Minwuia thermotolerans: one gene and its partner. The main gene of each other region encodes a partner of the protein of the gene in region 2 in a complex. Links are inferred from orthologs where the notes say so. Each region holds a gene or a part of one and is shown on either strand. Other genes may lie near its edges.

Region 1 (5,540 bases), on a different replicon or contig from region 2:
CTGGAAGTTCGACGCCGACGGCCGCTGCGTCGATGTCCCCAACATGCAGCCGGGCCGCGCCCGCGACAACATCATGAAGACCGCCCGCATCCGGTCCTACCCGGTGCGCGAATGGGGCGGCCAGATCTGGGCCTGGTTCGGCCCGGAGGGCATGGAACCGGAACTGCCCATGGTCGAATGGGCGCTGGTGCCGCCCGAGAACCGCTATATCTCCAAGAAGCTGCAGGAGTGCAACTGGGCGCAATCGCTGGAAGGCGCGATCGACACCGCGCATTTCAGCTACGTCCACCGCGTCCTGTCGGAGGAAGGCACGGGCAAGCCGGTCTATCTCGACAAGCGCCAGCAGTGGATACACGAGGACGGCGCCCCAACCTTCGAGGTGATCGGCCATGACGGCGGCCTGGTCATGGGCGGCGCCCGCCGCGCCGATCCGGGCGAGCTCTACTGGCGGATCAGCCAGTACCTGGTCCCCAACCATTCGCTGGCCCCGGGCACCTTCCCCGGCGAGCCCTACGCGGCGCAGAGCTGGATGCCGGTCGATGACGAGAACTGCTGGATCTTCACCGTCACCTGGTGCCCGGACCGCCCGATCAGCGACGAGGAGCTGGAACGCTACGACAGCGGGCGCAGCGTCCATGCCATGGTCGACGAAAACTACGTGCCTCACCGCAACCGCGCCAACGAGTACATGCTCGACCGAGAACTGCAGCGAACCAGGCTGTTCATGGGCATCACGGGCCTGTCGGAGCAGGACGCGGCGATCCAGGATAGCCAGGGCCGCATCGCCGACCGCGCGCGGGAGACCCTGACGCCGTCGGACGCCGGTATCGTGCAGTTCCGAAAGCTGGTGCTGGGCCTCGCCCGGGATCTGCAGCAGGGCATTGAGCCGCCCCAGGCGCAAAGGCCCGAGGTCTATGCCTGCCATTCCGGCGGCGCGGTCGAGCCAGAGGATGTGTCCTTCGGGGAGGTGCTGGAGCGGCGTTTCGGCCATCCGACCGCCCATGCCACGGACCTGCTGCCCGGGCGCCAGGCGGCGGAGTAGCGGCCGCGCTTGACCCCCGCCCCGCCCTGTAGGAGACAGCGGGATACGGTTCGACACGGGGAGCGGAGCGCCTTGACCAATCATCTCTACGATCATCTGCTGGGCGTCCGCGCCGGGGAGGCCAGGACCTTCATCGACGTACCCGGGGCCGGGTCCATCGGGTTCGACGGCCTGCATCGGCTCGCCGGCCAGGTGGCCGGTGCGCTGGTCGGTATGGGCGTCCAGCCCGGCGACCGGGTGGCGTTGCAGGCGGAGAAGTCGCCGCAGGCGGTCGCGCTCTATCTCGGCGCCGTCCGCGCCGGCGCGATCTTCCTGCCGCTGAACACCGGCTACACCCCCTCCGAGATCGACTATTTCATCGGCAATGCGGAGCCGAAAGTCTTCGTCTGCGATCCGGCGAAGCGCGATGCGCTGGCGGTATCCGCCGCCGCGCACGGCGCACGGCTGGAAACGCTTGGCGCGGATGGCCGGGGCAGCCTGTGGGAGACGGTGGAAGCCTCGGCGCCGGACTTCGCGACCGTCGAACGGGGCGCCGACGATCTGGCGGCGATCCTCTATACCTCCGGCACCACCGGGCGCTCCAAGGGCGCGATGCTGAGCCACGGGAACCTGCTGTCGAACGCGCAGGTGCTGAAGGACTACTGGCGATTCACGGACGCCGACGTGCTGCTCCACGCCCTGCCCATCTACCACTCCCACGGCCTGTTCGTGGCCATCAACACCTGCCTGCTGGCCGGCGCGACGATGATCTTCTTCCCGAAGTTCGACGCCGAGACGGTGCTGCGCGAGATGCCCCGCGCGACGGCCATGATGGGCGTGCCGACCTTCTACACCCGCCTGCTCGCCGCCGAAGCCTTCACGAAGGATCTCGCCGGCCACATGCGGCTGTTCATCTCCGGCTCCGCCCCGCTGCTGGCCGAAACCCATGACCGCTTCCGCGAGCGCACCGGCCACGCCATCCTGGAACGCTACGGCATGACCGAAACCAACATGAACACCTCCAACCCCTATGACGGCGAGCGGCGCGCCGGCACTGTGGGCTTTCCCCTGCCGGGCGTGGAGCTGCGCGTCGCCGACCCGGAGAGCGGCAGGATCCTGGGCGCCGGCGAGATCGGCGTCATCGAGGTGAAGGGTCCCAACGTCTTCTCCGGCTACTGGCGCATGCCCGAGAAGACCGCTGAGGAATTCCGCGAGGACGGCTTCTTCATCACCGGCGACCTGGGCAAGGTGGACGCCGACGGCTATGTCACCATCGTCGGGCGCGGCAAGGATCTGGTGATCTCCGGCGGCTTCAACGTCTATCCGAAGGAAATCGAGGAGAAGATCGACGATCTGGAGGGCGTGGCGGAATCGGCCGTGATCGGCGTGCCCCATCCCGATTTCGGCGAGGGCGTCACCGCGGTGGTCGTGAAGGATGGTTCGAAGGATATCTCGGAGGACGATATCGCCGCAGCGATCCGCGAGGACCTCGCCGCCTTCAAACAGCCGAAGCGCATCTTCTTCGTCGACGAACTGCCCCGCAACACCATGGGCAAGGCGCAGAAGAACGTCCTGCGGGACCGCTACAAGGACATTTACGAAAAGCAGTAGGAAGCCAGGGCGTCCGGCCCCCACGGACCGGTCCTGGGCCCTTGGGTCAAGCCCAAGGGCGCCAATCATGGGACCACAAAGCTGGCGATGTACCGGAAGGCTCCGCAAGCGCCGCAAACACCGTGGCGTCCTGGGGCTCGACCCCAGGACCCAGATCAATCGCGGTCAGGCCGGAGACGCAATCCCGGGGATACAGCTCCTACTCCGCTGCCGCGGGCCGGCGCGCCTTGGCGATCATCTCGAGAATCTCGGCCGCGGCAGCCGGGATGTGCGTCCCGGGACCGTAGATGCCGGCGACGCCTTCCTTGCGCAGCATCTCGTAGTCGCCCGAAGGGATGACGCCGCCGCAGATCACCAGGATGTCTTCGGCGTCCTGATCCTTCAGCGCCTGCATCAGGGCCGGCACCAGCGCCTTGTGCCCGGCCGCCAGCGAGGAGACGCCGATCACGTGGACGTCGTTCTCCACGGCGTCGCGGGCGACCTCCTCGGGCGTCTGGAACAGCGGCCCCACGTCGACATCGAAGCCGATATCGGCAAAGGCTGTGGCGATGACCTTGGCGCCGCGGTCGTGGCCGTCCTGGCCCATCTTGACCACCAGCATGCGCGGACGGCGCCCTTCCGCCTCGGCGAAGGCCTCGATGTCCTTGCCGATTTTCGCAAAGCCCTCGTCGCCCTCGTAGGCCGCGGCGTAGACGCCGGAGACGGAGCGGATCTGGGCGCGGTGACGACCGAAGACCTCTTCCATGGCGTCGGACATCTCGCCGACGGTGGCGCGGGCGCGGGCCGCGTCGACGCAGAGCGCCAGCAGGTTGCCGTCGCCCCTCGCGCCCTCCGTCAGCGCCGCCAGCGCCTTGCGGCAGGCCGCCTCGTCGCGGCTCTCGCGGATCCGCTTCAGCCCGGCGATCTGTGACTCGCGCACCTTCGTGGTGTCGATGTCGAGCACGTCCGGCGAGTTGTCCTGCGTCGGCTTGTACTTGTTGACGCCGACAATGACCTCCTCGCCGCGGTCGATCCGCGCCTGGCGGCGGGTCGCCGATTCCTCGATGCGCAGCTTGGGCATGCCCTCCTCGACGGCCTTGGTCATGCCGCCCAGTTCCTCGACCTCCTGGATCAACGCCCAGGCGTCCTCGGCCAGCTTCGCCGTCAGCGCCTCGACGTAATAGGAGCCGCCCAGCGGGTCGACGACCTGCGGAATGCCTGTCTCCTCCTGCAGGATCAGCTGGGTATTGCGCGCGATGCGGGCCGAGAAGTCCGTCGGCAGGGCGATGGCCTCGTCCAGGGCGTTGGTATGCAGGCTCTGCGTACCGCCGAGTACCGCCGCCATGGCCTCGATCGTGGTGCGCATGACGTTGTTGTAGGGATCCTGCTCGGTCAGGCTGACGCCCGACGTCTGGCAATGGGTCCGCAGCATGGTCGAGCGCGGATCCTTGGGATCGAACTGGCTGACGATGCGGTGCCAGAGCAGGCGCGCGGCGCGCAGCTTGGCCACTTCCATGAAGAAGTTCATGCCGATGCAGAAGAAGAAGCTCAGCCGCGGCGCGAAGCGGTCGATGTCCAGGCCGCGGTTGACCGCGGTGCGGACATATTCCAGGCCGTCGGCCAGGGTGAAGGCCAGCTCCTGCACCTGCGTCGCGCCCGCTTCCTGCATGTGGTAGCCGGAGATCGAGATCGAGTTGAACCGCGGCATGTGGTTCGCGGTGTAGTCGATGATGTCGGCAACGATCCGCATCGAGGGTTCGGGCGGATAGATATAGGTGTTGCGGACCATGAACTCCTTCAGGATGTCGTTCTGGATGGTCCCGGAGAGCTTGTCGGGCGTGACGCCCTGCTCTTCCGCCGCCACGATGTAGCCGGCCATGGTCGGCAGCACGGCGCCGTTCATGGTCATCGACACCGACACCTGATCCAGCGGGATCTGGTCGAAGAGAACCTTCATGTCCTCGACGGAATCGATGGCAACGCCCGCCTTGCCGACGTCCCCCATCACCCGCGGATGGTCGCTGTCATAGCCGCGGTGGGTGGCGAGGTCGAAGGCGACGGAAAGGCCCTGCTGCCCGCCGGCCAGGTTGCGGCGGTAGAAGGCGTTGGATTCCTCGGCGGTGGAATAGCCGGCGTACTGGCGGATGGTCCAGGGGCGGTTGGCGTACATGGTCGCGCGGACGCCGCGGACATAGGGCGCGAAGCCGGGCAGGCTGCCGAGATGCTCCAGACCGTCGACATCCTCCTCCGTATAGAGCGGCTTGACGTCGATGCCCTCGGGCGTGCGCCAGACCAGATCGTCCAGCGTCTTGCCCTTCAGCTCCTTTTCGGCCGCTGCCTTCCAGTCCTCGACCGTCCGCTTCTTCGAACCGCTCACGACTTCCATCCCCAAACAGAATTGACGTGCGCCGTGTATAACGCCGCGCGCGGCGCGACGCAAAGCGATGGGCGCATGTCGGCCCGGGATGGCCGGCAAATACTGCCACGTCCGGCGTGGGCCCTGCGGCCCGGTTCACGATTTCGAACCCGATTTATTCGGCCTTTTCGCAGAATGAGTCGGGATTCCAGCCAGATAGCGTGGCGGTCGTCACAATCCGGCATCCGGCAAACTGGCACGGCCATTGCTTTTTTCCTCGTGAGACTGCGGTGGGCCGACCGGAAAGACGCGGCCTTCAAACAGAGGAGACCCGACCATGTACTATCTGCTGATTGCCGCTGCGATGGGTGTGGGCGTTCCGGCCGAGGAATCCGCGCTGATCCAGGTGACCGAGATCGTCGTGCCCAACGAGGCGCTGACCGCCTACGACCAGCAGCGCATCAACTACAATGTCCGCAACTGGGAAGCCGAGCTGGGTGGCCAGGCCATTGTGCACTTCGGCACCTATGACGACCTCGAGGCCTGCAAGGCCGCCCGTGCCGAAATCCGGCT
Region 2 (5,311 bases):
GGACTCGCTCCATCTGCACCCGCAGCGCGGCACGGCGGGCAATCTCGCAAAGCGGCCGTCCCGCCTGATGCTCGGTGAGGTTCACCGTTTTGCCGTACTTCTCGACGTCGCGGGTCAGCCAGAGGCCGAAGAACTTCTTTCTGAGCGCCCCCAGCGTGACCAGGCGCACCGGCCGCACGAGATGCGGCGCCAGGTGGCGGATGTCGTCCAGGATTTCGGCGTCCGACCGTTCGCCCTGCGCCGCAGGACGGTCAGGGTAGAGCAGGTCGCGGCTCGACGGCAGGCCCATGCCGGTGACGATGTCGCGGTCGGCGGCCCAGACGCCGCCCTTTTCCATCAGGGCCACGCGGCGCGCGACCCAGGCGGCGGCGATGCCGCGGAAGCCTATGGCGAAGAAGTGCTCCGCCAAGGGTCCGCGCCGTTCAGGCCCCGAGCACCGGGAACGAGCGGATGAAGTCCCGGACGCGCGGCTGGATCTCGGTGCGGAAGCGGTTGCCGTTGAAGACGCCGTAGTGGCCGACATCCGGCTGGACGTAGTCGAGCTGCTTCTTCTCGGGAATGTTGATGCAGAGGTCGTGCGCGGCCTGGGTCTGACCGATGCCGGAAATGTCGTCGTTCTCGCCCTCGACCGTGAACAGGGCCGTCTTGGTGATCTTCGACGGATCCACCTTGCGTCCCCGCCAGGTCATGTTGCCGTTCGGCAGGTCGAACTTCTGGAACACGGATTCGATCGTCTGCAGGTAGAACTCCGCGGTCATGTCGAGCACGGAGAGATACTCGTCGTAGAACTTGCGGTGCGCCGCCGCCGTGTCGCCGTCGCCCTTGACGAGGCTGTCGAACAGCCGCTTGTGGGCGTCGATGTGACGGTCGAGGTTCATGGTCATGAAGCCGGTGAGCTGCAGGAAACCCGGGTAGACAGACCGCATGAAGCCCGGATGAGGCATCGGCACCGACATGACGACATGGTTCTTGAACCATTCCAGCGGCCGGGAGGTGGCCAGTTCGTTGGGCACCGTCGGGCTCTTCCGCGGATCGATCGGGCTGCCCATGATGGTCAGCGTCGCCGGTGTGCAGGGATCGCGGTCCTCAGACATCAGCGCCGTTGCGGCGAGCACCGCCGGTCCCGGCTGGCAGACCGCCATCACATGGGTGTTCGGGCCCAGGACGTGCAGGAAATCCATCACGTAGTCGATGTAGTCCTCGAGGTCGAACTTGCCTTCGGAAACCGGAACCTGACGGGCGTCCCGCCAGTCGGTGATGAAGACCTCGTGCTCCGGCAGCATGGCCCGGACCGTGCCGCGCAGCAGCGTGGCGAAATGGCCCGACAGCGGCGCGACGATCAGCACCCTGGGCATGTCGGCCAGCTTGGCCGGGATCTCGGAGCGGTCCTTCTTGAAGTACTTGAGCTGCCCGAAGGGCTTGCGCATCACGATCTGCTCGCTCACGCCGACCCTCGTGCCGTTGACCATGACCTCGTCGATCTCGAAGGCCGGCTTGCCATAGCGGCGCGTGATGCTCTCGAAGACGTCCGCGGCGGCGGCGGCGGCGCGGCCCTGCATGGTGAAGGCCGCCGGATTCATCGGATTGCGCAGCGCGGCCTGCGTGAACTGGGCAGCCGTCCTGAACGGCGCGATCGCCGCGTGGTTCATTTCGTAGAGCTGATAGAGCACTTTGAGCCTGTTCCTTCCGTTCCGGATTCAGGATTCTGAATCCTGAGGAATTGCTATTGCACCGCACAATACCCGGTAGTTGTCAATCTTGTTACAGTCCGCGAATTGTGCACTGCCAAACTGAATCTGCTCTTAACGACGCCGCTTGCAAGGCGTTGCGTGACGCATGCGCGGTATGCCGATGCCGTCTGTTGCAGCGCGAAATGACGCGCCCGTGAGTGGTGCCGGCGCCGGAACAGGCTACCATCGCGTCGGTCTCATTCGTGAACGGAGCTCATGACATGCTTGCTCGCAGAACCGTACTGAAAGGCGCGGCGTCGCTGCCGCTGGCCGCCATCCTCGCCGATCCCCTCCTGTCGCGCGCGGCGGCGGCGACGCTCAACGAAACCGCCTTGACCACGCATGACGGCCGCACCGTGACCGGCTTCGTCGCCATGCCGGAGAAGACCCCCGCGCCGGCGATGCTGCTGATCCACGAATGGTGGGGCCTGAACGATCAGATCAAGACCATGGCCGACGAGTTCGCGAAGATGGGCTATGTCGCCGTCGCCGCCGATCTCTACGACGGCAAGGTGGCGACCGATCCGGGCAACGCGCGCGCCTACATGCAGCAGGTCGACGCGGCGCAGGCCACCGGCACGCTGGCCAGCTGGATCGACTGGATGAAGGCCCATGAGGCGGTCAACGGGAAGGTGGGCACGGTCGGATGGTGCTTCGGCGGCGGCTGGTCGCTGAACGCCTCCATCGCCCGGCCAGTGGACGCCACGGTGGTCTACTACGGGAATGTCGCCCGCGAGGCCGAAGCGCTGAAGCAGCTGAGGGGGCCGGTGCTGGGACACTTCGCCGAGCAGGACGAGTGGATCAACCACGAGATGGTGAGAAAGTTCGAGGCCGAGATGGCTCTCGCCGGCAAGGATGTCACCAGCTACTGGTACGATGCCCAGCACGGCTTCGCGAACCCCACCACGGCCCGCTACGACGCGCAGGACGCGATGCTCGCATGGGCCCGGACCCAGGATTTCCTGCTCGCCAATCTCGGCTAGGCCCCATGCCGGGAAGTTGCCGGCAGTTCGGCGCTCAGTCGCCGCAAGCTCCAATGACCGACCGGGAGATGCGGAGACTGGTCGGCCGACACGATCCGAACGAAGAAGGGCCCCGGCGTGCCGGAGCCCTTCGAGATCGTTCCGTTTCCGGTCCGGATCAGGTGGCGGCTTCCTCCACCGCATCCGCGTCGGCTTCCGCCGGCAGGGTCAGGTCGGCCGCTGCGCCGCGCTCGGCGCGGGCCTTCCTGATCTCCCGCTTCAGCCGCCGGGCGTTCAGCGACAGGTTCGCATCGGACTGCTTCAGGATGTAGTTGTCGATGCCCTCGTTGTGCTCGACCGAGCGCAGGGCATGGGTCGAGATCTTGAGGGTGACGGTCCGGCCCAGCGCGTCGGAGCCGAGCTTCACGCGCCGCACGCTCGGCAGGAAGCGCCGTTTGGTCTTGATGTTGGAGTGGCTGACATTGTGGCCGGACATCACGCCCTTGCCGGTCAGCTCGCACCGCCGAGCCATGTCTGGTCTCCCGTTCTGATCGAAATAAAGGGACGGTCTCCCGTCCCGCAATACCGAGCGGCGGTGTTTAGCGAAGCCGCCGCGGGCGGTCAAGCCTCCGAATGGCCGAGGAACAGCGCGCGCAGCGCATCCGCGGCCGCGCCGGGCGTCGCTTCGCCGCTCATCACCCGCGCTTCCCAGTCCGGCAATGCCGCCGCAACGCGCCGGTCGCGTGTCAGCGCGTATACCAGCCCGTCCGTCAGCTCCTGCCACATCCAGGCCTTGGCCTGTTCGGCCCGCTGCTTTTCGAGTGCGCCGGCTTCCGTCATCGCCTCGCGGTATTTCGTGATGTCGCGCCAGATCTCTTCGATGCCTTCGCCCTTCAGCGCGGAGGCCAGCCGCACCCTGGCGCGCCAGTGCGGCGTCTTCGGACGGATCAGGCCGAGCGCGCCGCGGTATTCCGTCGCCGCCCGTTTGGCCGCGGCCAGCAGATCGCCATCGGCCTTGTTGATGACGATCAGGTCGGCCAGCTCCATGACGCCGCGCTTGATGCCCTGCAACTCGTCGCCGCCGCCCGGCGAGAGCAGCAGCATGAACAGGTCGACCATCTCGGCCACGGTGGTTTCGGACTGGCCGACGCCGACGGTTTCCACCAGCACGACATCATAGCCGGCGGCCTCGACCAGAAGCATGGTCTCGCGGGTGCGCCGGGCCACGCCGCCCAGCGTGCCGCCCGAGGGCGAGGGCCGGATGAAGGCGTTTGGGTCGCGCGCCAGATGCTCCATGCGTGTCTTGTCGCCCAGGATGGAGCCGCCTGTGCGTTTCGACGACGGATCGACGGCCAGAACGGCGACCCGGTGGCCGGCGGCGGTCAGATGCTGGCCGAAGGCTTCGATGAAGGTCGACTTGCCGACGCCCGGCGTGCCGGAAATGCCCAGCCGGATAGCGCCGCCGGCCCGGCCGACCAGCTTTTCCAGAAGCTCCTGGGCCTGCGTGCGGTGATCGGCCCGGCTGGATTCGACCAGCGTGATGGCGCGGGCCAGGGCGCGGCGATTGCCGGCGGCGATGCGGTCGGCCATCTGCTCCAGATCGGGCGCGGTCACGATTTGGCTCCGGCGAAGGGCAGGGGCGCGGCCGTCTCGTCCAGCGGCCAGCGGGCGCGCGGCGCGGCCGCCAGCGGATCGGTGAGACCGAGGCGGAATCGCTCCACGCCGGCCCAGGCGACCATGGCGCCATTGTCGGTGCAGAGCTTGGGCGGCGGCGCCTTCATCTCGATGTCGCCGGCGCGCGCGGTCTCCAACAGGCGGCCGCGCAGATACCGGTTCGCGGCGACGCCGCCGGCCAGCACGAAGGCGTTCGGCGCCACACCCAGCTCGCGGCAGCGGCCGAGGGCCCGCCCGACGCGATCGGCCAGCACGTCGCCGATGGCGGCCTGGAAGCTGGCACAGAGATCGGCCAGATCCTGCGGCGCGGGGCGGGGTCCCAGCTTCTCCGCCACCTGGCGGACGGCGGTCTTGAGTCCCGAGAACGAGAAATCCAGCTCGGGCCGCCCCATCATCGGCCGGGGCAGGCCGAAGCGCGCCGGATTGCCGTCCGTCGCGCAGCGTTCCACAGCCGGACCACCGGGGAAGCCCAGGCCCAGCAGCTTGGCGGTCTTGTCGAAGGCCTCGCCCACCGCATCGTCAATGGTCGCCCCCAGCCGGCGGTAGTGGCCGACGCCCTCCACCAGCAGGATCTGGCAATGTCCGCCGGAGACGAGCAGCAGGAGATAGGGGAACCCGACCGGATCGGTCATGCGCACGGTGAGCGCGTGGGCTTCCAGGTGATTGACGGCGATCAGCGGCTTTCCGGCGGCGAGCGCCATGGCCTTGGCGGTGGTGAAGCCGACGATGACGCCGCCGATCAGCCCGGGTCCGGCCGTCGCTGCGATGGCGTCGACGCCGGCCAGCCCGATACCGGCCTCGGACAATGCGGCGGCGATCACGCTGTCCAGCTTCTCGACATGGGCGCGGGCGGCGATTTCCGGTACCACGCCGGCGAAGGGCGCGTGTTCATCGATCTGGGAGAAGACCACGTTGGACAGGATTGTCCCGTCGTCACGGACCACG

Evidence for each region. The genes of interacting proteins can lie anywhere in the genome.
Region 1: the proteins of meaB (region 2) and scpA are in contact, whole or in part, in a crystal structure (PDB 8DPB), measured with the Methylorubrum extorquens proteins. The link is inferred for Minwuia thermotolerans from one-to-one orthologs. Residues at the interface, in SOR26638.1 of Methylorubrum extorquens: Arg20, Ala21, Ala24, Arg25, Thr28, Ser32, Arg33, Arg34, His37, Thr98, Gly99, Gly100, Ser101, Ile102, Leu103, Lys106, Thr107, Ala110, Ala113, Ile114, Asp115, Arg116, Ala118, Phe119, Ile120, Arg121, Pro122, Pro124; in SOR27001.1 of Methylorubrum extorquens: Glu577, Glu578, Asn579, Asp580, Gly581, Arg582, Arg583, Arg585, His596, Ala604, Ser605, Ala608, Asp609, Gly611, Phe612, Asp613, Val614, Asp615, Ile616, Gly617, Pro618, Leu619, Glu625, Arg628, Gln629, Val631, Glu632, Asn633, Asp634, Glu661.

What each region holds. Positions count from the first base shown.
Region 1 is NZ_PIGG01000045.1:90,914-96,453, forward strand. Bases 2,411-5,315 are described here. They hold scpA (methylmalonyl-CoA mutase), read right to left. Parts: upstream 4,989-5,315; coding sequence 2,832-4,988; downstream 2,411-2,831. Other genes in these bases: CWC60_RS14675 (malonate--CoA ligase), read left to right, coding at 2,411-2,632; CWC60_RS14685 (hypothetical protein), read left to right, coding at 5,305-5,315. Outside these bases: CWC60_RS14670 (Rieske 2Fe-2S domain-containing protein), read left to right, coding at 1-1,042; more of CWC60_RS14675, read left to right, coding at 1,115-2,410; more of CWC60_RS14685, read left to right, coding at 5,316-5,540. UniProt on the Escherichia coli protein: Catalyzes the interconversion of succinyl-CoA and methylmalonyl-CoA. Could be part of a pathway that converts succinate to propionate.
Region 2 is NZ_PIGG01000031.1:379,471-384,781, reverse strand. The notes cover bases 2,312-5,311. They hold meaB (methylmalonyl Co-A mutase-associated GTPase MeaB), read right to left. Parts: upstream 4,310-5,311; coding sequence 3,314-4,309; downstream 2,312-3,313. Other genes in these bases: tsaD (tRNA (adenosine(37)-N6)-threonylcarbamoyltransferase complex transferase subunit TsaD), read right to left, coding at 4,303-5,311; rpmB (50S ribosomal protein L28), read right to left, coding at 2,871-3,224; CWC60_RS09675 (dienelactone hydrolase family protein), read left to right, coding at 2,312-2,713. In the rest of the region: CWC60_RS09685 (hypothetical protein), read right to left, coding at 1-409; CWC60_RS09680 (polyhydroxyalkanoate depolymerase), read right to left, coding at 423-1,670; more of CWC60_RS09675, read left to right, coding at 1,952-2,311. UniProt on the Escherichia coli protein: Binds and hydrolyzes GTP. Likely functions as a G-protein chaperone that assists AdoCbl cofactor delivery to the methylmalonyl-CoA mutase (MCM) ScpA and reactivation of the enzyme during catalysis.